Chryseolinea soli: one gene and its partner. Each later gene encodes a partner of the first gene's protein in a complex. Links are inferred from orthologs where the notes say so. Each region holds a gene or a part of one and is shown on either strand. Other genes may lie near its edges.

Region 1 (7,263 bases):
TGTTCCAGTTGCCATAGAACGTCTTCATGAGCTTGCCCAGGTAGATGATGGACTCCTCGCGCTCTTGCGGATCGTCTTTCTTCAAGGCCTCCTTCACCAGCTTCTCGATGTTCTTGCCATAGTGGCGGAAGCGGACGTCATTTTTGGGATACTCCATTCGCATGGGTTTCTTGAACAGGATCTCCCGCTCAGGAACCGGATAGGGGTTGTTGACGCTCAGGTCAAAGTCGGCGATGATGTATAGATCATCCCACAACCGCTGCGGGTTGTCGGGTTGTTCTTTGATGCTGGGGGTAAGTTGTTTGATGAGCTCGATGAGGGTATAGGAGAGCTCTGTGCGCTTTTCGATGCTGGGAAGGCTTCTGATGTATTCTACCAGCTTTTGGACGTTGCGGCCATATTCTTTCAGAATAATATGCGGGCGCGATGAATTGTATTCTCCGATCATGATTTGTGTTGGCGTAAAATGTAAAAGCGTGTCGTTAATGTGACGAAAAAACGCGTTGGCTTATTAAAAATGAACTTGTAATTCGCGTATTACCTACGGTTTGGAACAGCAAGTATACTGTTTCGGTTCGAAAATCGAAAATCTGGCAGCCGCGAAATCGTTTAAACCGGAATAAAATTGAAATTTGGCTCTAGAGGCAGGAAAGATTGGGGCGATTTTTCCCCGACCTCAGCTTAAATCAAGACGGGGTCAATCAATGCCACCAGCAGGCATATACACGAAGAAATCCTTCAACGGTTGGTCGTTGGAGGTCTGGTTTCCGCCCCCCACGTAACCTTTGTCACCCAGACCGAAAAACAAGGGCGAATATCGTTGACCGCCGGGCAGACTTGCTTTCCGAGTCCATATGTTTTTGCTGACGTTGAACTCCCAAAGACCTTTGCCTTCGGTGCTGCAGTCGGCAGCGTAAACGCCATCATGCGTGGCAAACATCAAAAAAGTTTGGGCGGAGACACTCGCCTTTTGCGTCCATTGCTTCGTGACAGGATCGAATTCCCAAAGGGCAGAGCCGTTGCCGAGATAGCCCTTGGTGCTGGTGGCCAGGCCATAAATTTCGTAGGAGAAATCCAGTTCACCGGTGAATACTCCCTGGTTCGTCCAACTGTCGCCGGCGATATTGTATTTCCAGACGTTGTTATCGGAAAGCATGACATAGCCATCGTTGCCAATATTGAAGGCGATTATGGGGTATTTGTCGCCGCTGTTAGCCGTATAGGGATTTGATTTTATCGACCACGAATCGGAGTTCGCGTCGTAGACGTGCAGGTCGCCGCCGTAGGGCTCCAGCACAAATCCTTTTTCGTACGATCCCCAGCTGGCAAAGGAGCTGGCGAAGAACTCTTTATCGTAGATGGTTTTGGGTGTCCAGCTATTGTTGGTCGGATCAAATCGGTATAAAACGGCATCCTGGAGTGCCCCACCAACGCTAGCCTGCCCCAGCATGACAAATGCATAGCCCAGAGCGGTGAAGGTGATGGCATTATCGCTTTCTCCGGTTTGAGGGAGTGCTGCACGAGAAAACCACTGTCCGCAGGTCACGGTAAAGTCCGTGGCGCTGATCACCTGGCGTCCCTGGCTTTTAATGGAAATCTTTCCCGAGGTGCTGTTGACGGGTACGGTCACTGTCAATTCGGTGGCGGTGGCCGACGTCACCGTGGCGGGGGTGCCGTTAAAGCTCACTTCGTTGTCCAATAAGGTGGTGCTGAAATTCGAACCGGCGATCGTTACCTGCTGCCCAAAGTCGGCGACGCTCGGGGTGATCGTCAGGATGGAAGGTGACTTTTCTTCGTCGGAACAAGAGATCAGGAAACAACCGAGAAGGAAGAAGGCAGCTTTTTTCATTTAGGTCAAGAGGGTTTGTATGCCACGGGGGCAGACCATAAAAGTACATTACACCTCTTGAGCCTTGCTGTAAAAAATGATGCGAAAAAGTTTTATGTAAGATTTTATTCTACAATTCGAAGTTTCGCGAAGCTGAGCAAGAGCGTCTTCTCTCCGGCGGACCCGAAGTTGATGCGAGCCTTTCGGTCGGCACCACTCATGTCCATCTGCAGCACGGTGCCAAACCCAAACTTGGGATGCTCGACTTTCATGCCTTCTTTCAGAGCGGATGTGTCGCTGGGAGCAAAATCAGCTGGTGGTTTGTAGCCCGAGGGTGGTTTGCTCACCGGGGTGGAGGCAATGGTTTTCTTTATGCCATTCACCAGGGTTTTGGCATACTGACTGGTGGGTGGTGCTGACTCCAGACCACCGAACTTGCTGCTTACCTTGATGTAGGATTGATCCACGTCGTCAAGAAAACGACTCGGTTCGCAGTTCTTTAGCCGTCCGAAACGATAGCGGGTGAGTGCATACGACAGGAACAAGCGCTTCTCGGCACGGGTGATGGCGACGTAAAAAAGACGGCGTTCTTCCTCCAGTTCGGCGCGGCTGCTCAGCATCATTTGAGAAGGGAAGAGGTCTTCTTCCAGTCCCACGATATAGACATTCCGGAACTCCAGCCCCTTGGCCATGTGAATGGTCATGAGCGTGACTTTGTCGGGATCCTTGTCCTTGTCTTCGTCCTGGCCTGTGGCCAACGATATTTCCTGGAGGAAGGAGCCGAGGCTTTTTTCCTGGCGCTCCGGGTCCTCGACAAACCCCTTGATGGCGTTCAACAATTCCTGGACGTTTTCATGGCGGCTCAGGCCTTCCACGGTCTTGTCTTCATAGAGTTCGCGTAGCAGCCCGGAGCCTTTGGCAATTTCGAAAGCGGCGTCAAAGGCATCCTTGCGCTCGACCTCCAGCGTAAACCGTTTGATCATAGCCACAAAATCCTCGATGGGTGCCGCAGATCGGCCACCCACAAAGTGTCCGGCATTTTGCAAAACATCCCAGATGGTCATGCTATGATCGTTCGCCGCCACCACGATCTTATCTACCGTGGAATCGCCAATGCCCCGTTTGGGCAAATTGATGATACGGCGAAAGGAGGCTTCGTCCTGTTGGTTAAGGACATAACGCATATAGGCCAGCAGGTCCTTGACCTCCTTGCGTTGATAGAAGGAGAGACCGCCCACCATTTTATACTTGATGTTCATGCTGCGCAGGGCCTCTTCAATGGCCCGCGACTGGCTATTGGTGCGGTAGAGAATGGCAAAGTCGCTGAACTTGAGCTGGTGCTGCATGCGCTCCTGGAAGATGGAGCCGGCTATCAGCTTGCCCTCTTCTTTGTCGGATACGGCCTTGATCAGCTCGATGAGGGGGCCTTGCTCGTTGGCCGTCCACACATTTTTGGGGAGCTGCGCCCGGTTCTTTTTGATGACCGAGTTTGCCGCCTCCACGATGTTTTGCGTGGAGCGGTAGTTCTGCTCCAGTTTGATCACCTTCAAATCCGGGTAGTCGCGCTCGAAGTTCAGGATGTTGGTGATGTCCGCACCGCGGAAAGCATAGATACTTTGCGCATCGTCGCCCACCACGCAGATGTTCTGCCGCACGGCGGCGAGCTTACGGATGATGTAGTATTGACACAAGTTGGTGTCCTGGAACTCATCCACCAGGACGTAATGAATCCGTTGCTGGTATTTGTTGAGCACTTCCAGGTGTTCTTTGAAAAGCTTGTCGGTGTTGAACAACAGGTCGTCGAAATCCATGGAGCCGGCGCGGAAGGTGCGCAGGGCATAGGCTTTATAGATCTTGCCGATCTCGGGACGCAGGTTGGCGGCGTCGTCGCCCATGAGTTCGGCGTTTTGCAGATAGTCTTCCCAACTGATGAGGCTGTTCTTGGCGGCGGAGATGCGGTTGTAGACGGTGCTGGCCTTGTAGGCGGTGTCGTCCAATCCCATTTCCTTCACGATGTTCTTGATGAGCGTTTTGGAATCGTCGGTATCGTAGATCGTGAAATTGTTCGGGTATCCCAGGTGATGGGCTTCGGCGCGGAGGATGCGGGCAAACACGGAGTGGAAGGTGCCCATCCACAGGTTGCGGGCATCGTGGCCCACCACTTTTTCGATGCGCTCGCGCATTTCGCGCGCGGCCTTGTTGGTGAAAGTGAGGGACATGATGTTGAACGCGTCCACCCCTTTGTTCATCAGTTGGGCGATGCGGAAGGTGAGCACGCGGGTTTTGCCCGAGCCGGCGCCGGCGATGAGCATACAAGGTCCTTCGGTATTGACAACCCCTTCGCGTTGGGGCTCATTTAAACTATCGAGATAATCCGTCGTCATATGGGCTGCAAGTTAGAGTAGAGATTCGGGAATGCCCGGCATGCCGTGTTTTTTTATCACGGTTTTTCAGATACTTCCCGCCGGCCTTTCACAGACCGCTTTGTCTTTTTATTTTTGATAACGAAAAACGCTAAACATAAAACTTTTTGAACGTAAAAACGCCCGTCGCTCCGCTGAATTTTCAAGCCGATGGATTGAGCATCACCGCCGCCGAACCCTGGTTTAAAGTAAAGGTTCAACTTGTTCAGCGTTACCTACAGGCCTTCATCATGAACGCCGCGGCCAAGGCCGATGAAATTATTTTTGTTGACGCATTTTCCGGTAGCGGGCTCTATTCCACAGGTCATCAAAAAGCGATCTTTCCCAGCGTTGCACTCGCCACGCTGGCCGGCGATCTTCCCATTCATCGGTGGATATTTTGTGAGCGCGACCCGGAACAGGCCTACGCCCTGCAGGTGCGCGTGAAGAAATACGGGCCTGAAAAAAACGTCTCTGTCTTTTCCGATGCGTTGCCGGAACTGACCGACCGCTTCAGAACTTCCCTACCAACATCAAAACGGGGCCATAAAGTTGCAGTCCTCTGCCTGGTCGACCCGTTTTCGCTGGACATGCCCTTGGGGCTCATGGAGAAGTGGTCTGCGCTGGGCTTTAGCTTTGTGGTGCCGTTCACCTTCGTCCTCAACGACCGGCTCACCTACCAGCACTACACCGAAGACCATCCCGACACCTTGCGAAAGTATATCGGGGGCACGGGGTTCGACAGTTTATCGAAAGTGACCAGCAACATCCAATTCTACAAACATTTGGTGCGCCTCTATCAAAACAACATGCTGGTGATGGGCATGAACACGGCGTTGTCGGTGCACAAACTGGAGTCGCATCTCATCAACCTGCCCGTCTTCTATATGGGATTTTTCTCCCGGCAATTCTCCGCCCAGGCCATTCAGCGCGATGTGAATGTGAGCGAGCATTTGCAATTCGACTTATTTGGTTGAGGATGGATGTTGCCCTTAAGGCCCAGGGGGTTGTCTTGAAAAAATGATGAACATACGCGGCATTGTCCGTACCTTTACGAACTATGATGAAAATTGGAGAAATTTTGGTTTCTGACGACATCCGCGACAAGGAGTTTGTCTGCAACCTAGAGAAGTGCAAAGGTGCCTGCTGCGTGGAGGGTGATTTCGGTGCCCCCCTGTCGAAAGAGGAGATCCCCATTCTCGACGAGATTTATCCCAAAATCAAAAAATACCTATCGCCGGAAGGCATCAAGGAAATCGAGAAACACGGCACCCACGTGGTAGACGACGAAGGCGAGCTTTGCACGCCCGTGATCGCCGGCCGCGAATGCGTGTATGCGATCTACGACAAAAAAGGAATTCTAAAGTGCGGCATCGAAGAAGCTTACAATGACGGCGTGGTTGATTGGAAAAAACCGATTTCCTGCCATCTCTATCCCATCCGTGTAACCCAGAAGAAAAACTTCGAGGCCCTCAACTATCATAAGTGGCATATCTGCTCGCCAGCCTGTGCATTGGGAAAAGAATTGCAGGTGCCGGTCTACAAGTTTCTGAAGGGCCCCCTGGTCCGTAAATACGGGGAAGCGTGGTACAAGGAATTGGAAGACACCATCGAGCAGCATCCTAAGCCTGCGCCGAAGAAGCCAAAAACCTGAACTTGCGTTAATAAAATGTGACTGCCTTGATACGTTGTTGATTTAGCATAAAGTTGAGGGAGAGCTCATCATAGAGCGAAATCTTTATAGAATCGTTGGTCAAAATATGGATGTTGTCCCCCCACCAGATACAGCCCTATAAATAGCAATATAATATCGCTTTAGAATATGCATTGTCCCTGGAAAAACAAGCTGCAATGGCTTGTCCTAACGATGTTTACATTTTTGTCATGCTCTAAAGAGCGAAAGGAAGTTTTGATCGAAATGTCAGGGAGATTGTCCGTAGATCAAGAAAACTTTAAAGCGGCTATTAACTTATTAAATGAAATGCAAAATTTGGAATATTTGTCTTATGAAAACGGCAAGTATACCGTTTGGATTAAGAAGGATGCGCTCGATCTTGAAACATTTTATGATTTAGAGCTAGAAGAGGTATCTGACCTTGAAGCGATAAGAAAGAATAGAATTAAGAAAAGTCAGATTGAGCGACTTAAATTTTTGCTAGAAGAGTTGAACTGCATAGGAATAAGAACGTATTTAAGGCTTGATGACAAGTCCCTCCCGTTCGAATCAACAAATTTTCTATACCTGCGGCACGATCTCGGTGGTTACTATTTTCATTTTTATAAATCGAAGGCAACTGCCAAGGATAAGTTGAGATTAGAGAAATCTGGCATGGGTTCATTTTTGAATGATTCGGTGGCAGTTTACTACCATCGTTCTGTATTTTGATTAAACTGGGTCGAAACGGTTCCCTGACCATACATCTTCCTAAAGTTTTGGTGCGAACCACAAAAATCCAGCGGCTGCCACGAGGGCCAGGAAGAAATACAACGCTGGGAGTTCCTTCTGCACCAACACCTGCTCTCCACTCGAATCGCCGGTCGTCGACACCAACTGATTTTGCTCGCGCTGTGCGTTTTGCCGCAGCGAATTCCAACTTCCCTTTTCACTCACGTAATAATGAAGCGAAGACGCGTCCGTTTGAAGCGAGTGCCAGCCCGGTGTTCCAGCCCAGAGCTGTCCATGCCACGCATCGTCCAGCCGTTCGTCTTCCCGCAGCGGCAGCTGGGTCGTGTCGGCGAAAAGAGTTGGATTAGGTTGGGATGACAGTAGGGTTGTTTGCAAGGGTTCGTCGGTGTACCACGGAAAGGGTGTGGTGATTTGTATGGACGATGCCTGCGTGGCGCGACGCGATAATTTTTCGATCACCGGCGACCAAAACGCGCCATAGCCCACGGAGTCGCCGGATAAAGTCATGCGATAAGTTTCCTGGAGCAATTGAAATCCAAGCTTGCCCGCTCCGGAGAAAGCATACCCGGTCAGTATGCCACTCTTGTTTTGCACGAGCGATTGAACCGTGGAATTATTTTGGAGGC
Region 2 (8,093 bases), 3.8 Mb from region 1 along the record:
GTGATGTTTACACCGTGGAGCCTCGCTACGACGTGCGCGATAATCTGACCGGCAATTACGAGATGGAAGAATATAGCGACATGTATAACGATCTCTCTTACTATCAGATCTATATCCGGAAGTCTGCCTATGCAGGGGAGATTTATATCGATAACTTTTATGCATCCGATGTTTTGGTACATGCCTCGGTATCCTACGACCGCGTCATCATCCCTTATCAGGAAGTGAACGGCTACGCCATAGAAGGCACGGGTACCGTTTACGGGAGCACGCTTTCCCTGACCTATAGCGTCAAGGACCTCTACAATCACGCCCCTGCCGACTTTTGTAAATCTACCGCCAACCGGTATTGAGGCGTTGATTTATTCAACGGGATAGCCGTTCTTTCAGGATTGATTTAGCATGAAGCCATTCCTGTACGAACTCGCGGAAACCCTCTATAAGAACTACCGTCCCTTGGATGCGTTGACGGTGATTTTTCCAAACCGCCGGGCCGTGCTGTATTTTCGCAAACACCTGAGCGTGTTCCTGGAACGGCCCACGTTTGCGCCCAGGCTCATCACCATCGAAGACTTTATTGCCGACCTCACGGAGCTGAAAGTTCCGGACAAGCTCGAGCTGATCCATCGCCTGTTCAAGACGCATTTTGAGTTGCTGAAAAAATCGCCGGAGACCGCCAGCGAACCCTTCGACAAATTCTATTTCTGGGGCGACATGCTGCTGCGCGATTTCGACGAGGTCGACAAATACCTCGTCAACCCAGGCCAACTGTTTCAGGACCTGAGTCACCAAAAAGAACTCGATTCCAGCTTCGACTATCTCACCGACGAACAACGCGAATTCCTAAAGACCTTCTGGGGTAGCTTTGAAGAACACTTAACGGGAAACAAGCGAAAGTTCCTGACCGTATGGAATCAACTTTTCTCCCTGTACACCCGCTTCGGTCAGGCCTTGTTGGCCGAGGGCCTCGCCTATGAGGGCATGTTGCATCGCCACGTAGCCGAAAATCTATCCGAAGGCATGGCGCAACGCGTGAAGGGAAAGTCGTTGGTGTTTGCGGGCTTCAACGCACTCACCAAAGCCGAAGAAAAGATCATGTCCTTTTTTGTGGACCGCGGCATGGCCAACATCTATTGGGACTTGGATGAGTATTACGTCAACAACAACACCCAGGAAGCCGGCAAGTTTTTCCGTGAATACCAGCAACACCCCGTGTTGGGAAAGACCTTTTCAAAAGATATACCGTCGCATTTCACAGCCGTGTTGCAGTCGGGTAAGGATGCCGGACAGCCGAAATCCATCCGTGTCTTTGGTGCCGCGCAGCCGGTGGGGCAGGCCAAGGTGATGGCGCAGGTCTTGCGTGAGCAGCTAGCAGCGGGCATCGACCCGGAGGACACGCTCATCGTGCTGCCCGACGAAAAGCTCCTGCTGCCCGTATTGCATGGCCTTTCGGCCGATGTGGAAAAGCTCAACATCACCATGGGTTTTCCCGTGAGCAGCACACCGCTGTACAACCTGGTGGAATTGTTGATCGAGATGCAGATCGGCGCCCGTCACGACCAATTCAATCACCGCCAGGTGCTGGCCTTGCTGGGCCATCCCTACGTGGTCGCAGCCGATGCTGCCGTGGCCAATGCAAAGCGCAAGGAGATCCTGAGCAACAACTGGGTGCACGTTCACCGGAACTTCCTGGCGTCTGCCGTACCCCTTCATCGCCTGATCTTCACCATGGCCGATGCGAACATCATCGGCTATCTCCAGGACATCGTCATGGAAATCGGACGCATGACCGGCATCACGACCTTCGACAAGGAATATGCGTTTCACTTCGTGAAGCTGTTGAACCGGATGGAAGATGTCATGGGCAATGACATGGAAGAAGAACATTCCCCCTCAACTTCTGAGGAAGAAGCTCCGGCGCGAACCCGCACCAAGTCTGTCGTGCTGAAATCTTTTTTGCGTCTTTTTCGTCAACTCATCCAGGCCTACAAGATACCCTTCACAGGCGAGCCTTTGAAAGGCTTGCAGGTCATGGGCGTATTGGAAACGCGTAACCTGGATTATAAAAACGTGTTCATCCTCTCGCTCAACGAGGGGGCTTTCCCTTCGTCGGCCGGCAAAGGATCCTACATTCCGTTCAACATCCGCAGAGCCTATAGTCTGCCCACCGTCGAGCACCAGGATGCCATGTATGCGTATCTTTTTTATCGCGTCCTGCAACGGGCAGAGAACGTCTTCCTGTTCTACAATGCCGAAACCGATGTGCTGGGGCAAGGCGAAATGAGCCGCTACCTGCAACAACTGATGTACGAAAGCGGCCTGCACCTCGAAAAGAAAATACTGCACAACCCCGTACAACCCACACCCATCACGCCCATCACCGTAGAAAAAAATGAAGACGTGATGCAAACCCTGGCGCGCCTGAGCGAAGGCAACAGCATGTTCCGCGGCCTGTCGCCTTCCGCCCTCAACACCTACATGGAGTGCCGCCTGCGCTTCTACTTCCGCCAGGTGGCGCGCATCCGAGAACCCGACGCCGTCGAAGAAGACCTGGATGCCCGCATCCTCGGTAACTTCCTGCACGACGTCATGGAACATTTCTACAAACGCCTCCGCGAACAAAAGAAAAGCAAGCATATCGAGGCTGCGGATTTTGATCACGCCGGTTTGCGCATCGATCAACTCATTGACGAAGTATTCATAAAGGCCTATGGACTGGAGCCCGGCAAGGCGGTCGTCTACGAAGGCCAACGTCTCGTGGTGCGCGAAGTGGTAAAACGCTTTGCCCACCGCATCATCGAAATGGACAAGGCCTATGCCCCGTTCACGATGGAAGCTGTGGAGCAGGAGGGCATGTTGTATCAAGTGCCCATTGGCAAACCTCCGGGCCATGTGTTGCTCAGCGGAAAGATCGACCGCGTAGATCGCAAAGACGATGTCTTGCGCGTGATCGACTATAAAACCGGTAAAGACAAATTGGATTTCGACAGCGTGGAGTCCCTGTTTGTTCGCGACGGCAAACGCAACAAGGCCGCTTTCCAAACTCTGCTCTACGCCCTGCTCTACCGCGCCAACGCAAGTCACCGCGGCACACGCATCGTCCCCGGCCTCATCAACCGGATGAACCTGTTCGATGATGATTTTAAATTTGGATTGAAAGTAGGGCGGGAGTATGTCACCGATGTCGACCCCTTGTTACCGGAATTTGAGCAGCGACTGAAAATAACATTGGAAGAGCTTTTCGATATTGAAACTCCCTTCGATCAGACCACGGATCCGGAGATTTGCCGGAATTGTCCGTATCAGGGGATTTGTTATCGGTGAGGGTATTGTCTTAACAATGTTTTGTGTGATGCGAAGCGTGTCGTTCTTAATAATGTTTCCGTGATGCGAATGTTGTTGGTGAAGAACACCAACAACGGCGGGTCGCCCATATTGGTGTTCTTCAGCAACATGAATTGGACACAAATCAATCCCTCATCAGCCGAATTTTGACATCCGGCGCATAGCTGCTTCGCACCATTAGACCTTCGTCTCCAAAAGTTTCTGAATCGCCATATATTCATCGCGCAACTTCGCCGCCTCCATGAACTCCAATTCCTTGGCAGCCTTCTCCATCGCCCTCCGCGTACGGTCCGCCATTTTTGTAAGCTCATCCTTGCTGAGATAAGCCACCACCGGATCAGCAGCCAACGTAGCCTCTTCGTCCTCCACATAATATTTGTGCGTCTTCTTGGAGTCGGCCACTTTGGTTTGGCCCAGGATGTTGCCCTTCGATTTCAGGACCGTGCGTGGCGTAATACCGTTTGCTGTGTTGTAATCCCGCTGGATCGTGCGACGGCGATTCGTTTCATCAATGGCCAGTTGCATAGATTCTGTGATGCTGTCGGCATACATGATCACGCGGCCTTGGTCATTGCGGGCGGCGCGGCCAATGGTCTGCACCAGCGAGCGTTGGTTTCGGAGGAAGCCTTCTTTGTCGGCATCCAGGATGGCGACGAGGGAGACTTCGGGCAGGTCAAGTCCTTCGCGCAGCAGGTTCACGCCCACGAGAACGTCGAAGACACCCAAACGCAATTCGCGCAAGATCTCTACGCGATCCAGGGTGGTCACTTCCGAGTGGATGTACCGGCATTTCACGCCCACCCGGTCCATGTACTTGGTCAACTCCTCGGCCATGCGTTTGGTGAGGGTGGTCACCAGCACGCGTTCGTGTTTCTTCACGCGCTCGTCGATCTCTTCCAACAGATCGTCGATCTGGTTTTTGCTGGGGCGCACATCGATCTCGGGGTCTAGCAAGCCAGTGGGGCGAATGATTTGCTCCACCACCACACCTTCCGATTTGCGCAGCTCGTATTCCGACGGCGTCGCGCTCACATAAACCGTCTGGTTGAGGAGTGTCTCAAATTCATTGAACGTGAGGGGCCGGTTGTCCAGTGCCGAGGGCAAGCGAAAACCATAGTCGACCAGGTTCACTTTGCGCGAGCGGTCGCCGCCCCACATGGCGCGGACCTGGGGCACCGTGACGTGACTTTCGTCGATCACCATCAGGAAATCGTCGGGGAAATAATCGATCAGGCAGAAGGGGCGATCGCCGGGTCGTCGCCGGTCGAAATAGCGGCTGTAGTTTTCGATGCCCGAACAGTATCCCAGCTCGCGCATCATCTCGATATCAAACTCCGTACGTTCTTTCAAGCGTTTTGCTTCCAGGTGGCGGCGATCGGCTTCAAACATATTCACTTGCGCCACCATGTCGTCCTGGATCTCGCGGATGGCTTGATGCAACGATTCCTTCCCCGTCACAAACAAGTTGGCCGGGAAGATGGTGACGATGGATTCGTCCGAGATCTTTTTGCCGCTCACGGGGTCGATGCGCTGAATGGATTCGATCTCATCGCCCCAGAAGTAAATGCGGATGGCATAGTCGGCATAGGCCAGAAATACGTCCACTGTATCGCCCTTCACCCGGAAGGTGCCGCGTTTAAATTCGACTTCGGTGCGGTTATACAAAATGTCCACCAGGGCAAACAAAAGCTTGTTGCGCACAATGGTCTCGCCGGTTTTTAGCTTGATCACGTTCTTGCCAAATTCTTCCGGGTTGCCGATACCATAGATACAGGATACGGAAGCTACGACGATCACATCGCGCCGGCCGGTCAATAGCGAAGAGGTTGCGCTGAGGCGGAGCTTTTCGATTTCTTCGTTGATGGAAAGATCTTTTTCAATATATAATCCGGAAGATGGAATGAAGGCCTCCGGCTGGTAGTAGTCGTAGTAGGAGATAAAATACTCCACGGCATTTTCGGGAAAGAACTGTTTGAACTCCCCGTACAACTGGGCGGCCAGCGTTTTGTTGTGACTGAGGATCAAGGTTGGGCGGTTGGTGCGGGCAATCACGTTGGCCATCGTAAACGTCTTGCCCGATCCGGTAACGCCCAGCAGGGTCTGGTGTTGCTCACCGGCCTCTACGCCCTTCGTTAGTTGTTCGATGGCCCGGGGTTGGTCGCCGGTCGGTTCGTATTCACTGCTGAGCTTGAAATCCATAGGCTGAAGATAATTTCGGGGATTGATGTTTGGGATAACTTCCTTAACGCATACGTCAACGTCAAGTTAGTGGTTCCGGTCAAACAATAAAAAAATCGCTTCCGTTGCCAGAAGCGATTTCATTTTTTTAACCGGGTAGGTGTCAGTTATTCCAGATCGTCCACGATTTTTCAGCTTGGACGTGCAGCATTTCCAGACCATTCTTGATGGTGGCGCCGCGCATCTCTGCTTTTTGCAAAAACATGGTGCGTGCTGGGTTATAGATCAGGTCGTATACGTAATGGTCGGGACCGATGTGCTCGTTGTCGATCGGCGGCATGGTCTCGGTGTTGGGGCTCATGCCCAGGGGCGTGGTGTTGATGATGAGCAGCGACTCGCTGATGAGTTTGGGGTTGGCTTCCAGGTCGGCGTAGGTGTAGTTTCCTTTTTTTGCTTCACGCGAAACCACCTTATAATCGATCTTCATTTTTTTCAGCGCCTCTTGAACCGCCTTCGAAGAGCCGCCAGTGCCCAGGATGAGGGCTTTAAATGTTTTTCCTTCGGGAAGCCATTTCACGATGGTTTCATAAAAGGCATCCGAATCCGTGTTAAAGCCTTTCAGCTTGCCGTCTTTGATCTTGATCACGTTCACTGCGCCGATCTTTTTAGCAAACCCGTCTACTTCGTCCAAGTACTTCAGCACCTGTTCTTTGTAGGGGATGGTCACGTTCAGGCCGGTGAGGCCTTTGGTTTCTTTTAACAATGCTTCAATATCCGTGATGTTGGAGAGGGGGAACAATTCGTAGTGATAGTCGCGAAGTCCTTCGCGGAAGAATTTTTCATCGAAATAAGCCTTTGAAAACGAGTGGCTAACGGTGGCACCGATTAGCCCGAATACTTTTTCCATGTTCAGAGTTTTGTTTTAAGTCTTGCTGAAATCTTTTCTACTAATACCATGATGAAAACGCCGATGGCCATCATCAAAATGGCCTGAAAAACCTGTGGGTCCTTGCCGGTAACTGCCACATAATGCCAGGGCAAAATGCTCTTATCCCACACGGGTACTTGCTGGCCTCTGTTGTTGGTCACAAATTCCATGACCTGGCGCCACGGCCACAACTTGTTGAGGGTGCCTAGCATCAACCCGGCCAGCAAAGCTACGGTTGCGCCATGATAGTTGTCTACTACCCACCCCAAAATTCTGGAAAACCCCAATAGTCCGGCAACGCATCCCAGGCTGAATACCAGCAACATAGGTAATTGGAAGTTGGTAATGGCGTTGATGATATACCGGTATTTCCCGATAATAAGCAGGATAAACCCCCCGGAAATTCCAGGCAACAACATGCCACAAGCGGCCACCATTCCTGCGAAAAAGGCGAGCCAGAGGGCGTCGGGGGTGTGAAACGCGGGTAAAATCGATAGGCCATAGGCGATGGCGGTGCCTGCTGCGAGCGCAATGACGATGCCGCCGTTCCATTTCTTTATCTCCCTGAGCATCAGGGTGACCGAAATGGCAATCAGGCCAAAAAAGAAGGCTGAAGTGGCCACAGGATGGCGCGTGGAAAGGTAGATCATGCCCTTGGCAGCCGTAAAGATGCTGGTGATGATGCCCAGAAAGATGGTCAATAAAAAATTGCCGTTGATTTTCTCCCAAAATCCCGCAAAATCGCGGTTTTTCAACATTTGAAGGGCTTTCCGGTCGATGGCCTGCAGCGAGGCGATAAGCTCGTTGTAGATGCCCGTGAGCAAGGCCGTGGTGCCGCCGGAAACGCCGGGTATAACGTCGGTGGCTCCCATACTTATGCCTTTCAAGTAAAGGAGGATATAGTCTTTGGGTCTTCTCAAATCGGTATGCTTAGTCTACCTCGAAGGGCGGCGCCGTGTTGGTGTTCTTCTTTTCTATACCGAGGAAGTGCAAGAAGGTGTCACCTCGTAGACCTAATCGTATGGTTTCCAGGGGAATAACTTCTTCTGGAGAGATATTGCCCAGGTTCACGTTGGCGCCCAGCAGTTTGATGAACCACACTTGTTGTGCCTTTTGGGGAGCTTCCCAAATGATCTTTTCAAAGGGGATTTTCGTGAGAATTTCTTGCACCAGACCGGAACGTACCTCTCCGGTGGACCGGAACAGGCCTACATTTCCGCCTTCGCGGGCTTCGCCGATCACTTTCCAGGCGCCGGCGTCTAACTCTTTCTGCATCAGCTCGATCCACATGTAGGGCGGGATGATCTTGTCCGCGTCCTTAGACCCCACTTCCGAAAGCACGGTTACCTGGTCGGCCAGCTTCGTGATGTAGTCGCATTTCTTGTCGTGGTCGATGTCCATCGAGCCATCCGACACTTCTGCGAACGACATCTCATATTTATCCAATAAACGACGGTAATCTTCGAATTGGTCGCGGATCACGAAGGCTTCGAAAAGCGTGCCTCCGAAATAGACCGGCAGACCGGCCTCTTTGTATACTTTCAGCTTATCCTTCAGGTTGGGCGTCACAAAGGAGGTGGCCCATCCCAACTTCACGATATCGATATGATCTGCACAAATACTGACAAAATCCTCCGTTTCG

The links. Proteins that work in one complex are often made in the same cells at the same time.
Region 2: the proteins of D4L85_RS17730 (region 1) and uvrB are in contact, whole or in part, in a crystal structure (PDB 7EGT), measured with the Thermus thermophilus proteins. The link is inferred for Chryseolinea soli from one-to-one orthologs. Residues at the interface, in WP_096412145.1 of Thermus thermophilus: His654, Arg656, Phe657, Gln666, Asp668, Glu669, Lys680, Arg681, Leu682, Ser683, Lys685, Tyr686, Ala687; in WP_096411307.1 of Thermus thermophilus: Glu23, Leu25, Arg26, Asp27, Gly28, Glu29, Arg30, Phe31, Arg55, Glu326, Asp327, Phe328, Glu379, Ser382, Gln383, His398, Gly400, Arg401.

Annotation. Positions count from the first base shown.
Region 1 is NZ_CP032382.1:4,138,437-4,145,699, forward strand. The notes cover bases 1,584-4,546. They hold D4L85_RS17730 (ATP-dependent helicase), read right to left. Parts: upstream 4,213-4,546; coding sequence 1,954-4,212; downstream 1,584-1,953. Other genes in these bases: D4L85_RS17725 (IPT/TIG domain-containing protein), read right to left, coding at 1,584-1,849; tcmP (three-Cys-motif partner protein TcmP), read left to right, coding at 4,359-4,546. In the rest of the region: D4L85_RS17720 (DUF4290 domain-containing protein), read right to left, coding at 1-448; more of D4L85_RS17725, read right to left, coding at 698-1,583; more of tcmP, read left to right, coding at 4,547-5,207; D4L85_RS17740 (DUF3109 family protein), read left to right, coding at 5,291-5,884; D4L85_RS17745 (hypothetical protein), read left to right, coding at 6,053-6,616; D4L85_RS17750 (hypothetical protein), read right to left, coding at 6,656-7,263. UniProt on the Escherichia coli protein: A helicase with DNA-dependent ATPase activity. Unwinds DNA duplexes with 3'-5' polarity. Translocates on single-stranded DNA with 3'-5' polarity. Initiates unwinding more efficiently from a nicked substrate than double-stranded DNA.
Region 2 is NZ_CP032382.1:298,010-306,102, reverse strand. The notes cover bases 3,034-6,029. They hold uvrB (excinuclease ABC subunit UvrB), read right to left. Parts: upstream 5,545-6,029; coding sequence 3,523-5,544; downstream 3,034-3,522. Other genes in these bases: D4L85_RS01050 (shikimate dehydrogenase family protein), read right to left, coding at 5,687-6,029; D4L85_RS01060 (PD-(D/E)XK nuclease family protein), read left to right, coding at 3,034-3,324. In the rest of the region: D4L85_RS01065 (hypothetical protein), read left to right, coding at 1-353; more of D4L85_RS01060, read left to right, coding at 403-3,033; more of D4L85_RS01050, read right to left, coding at 6,030-6,430; D4L85_RS01045 (DUF368 domain-containing protein), read right to left, coding at 6,433-7,371; D4L85_RS01040 (phosphosulfolactate synthase), read right to left, coding at 7,382-8,093. UniProt on the Escherichia coli protein: The UvrABC repair system catalyzes the recognition and processing of DNA lesions. A damage recognition complex composed of 2 UvrA and 2 UvrB subunits scans DNA for abnormalities.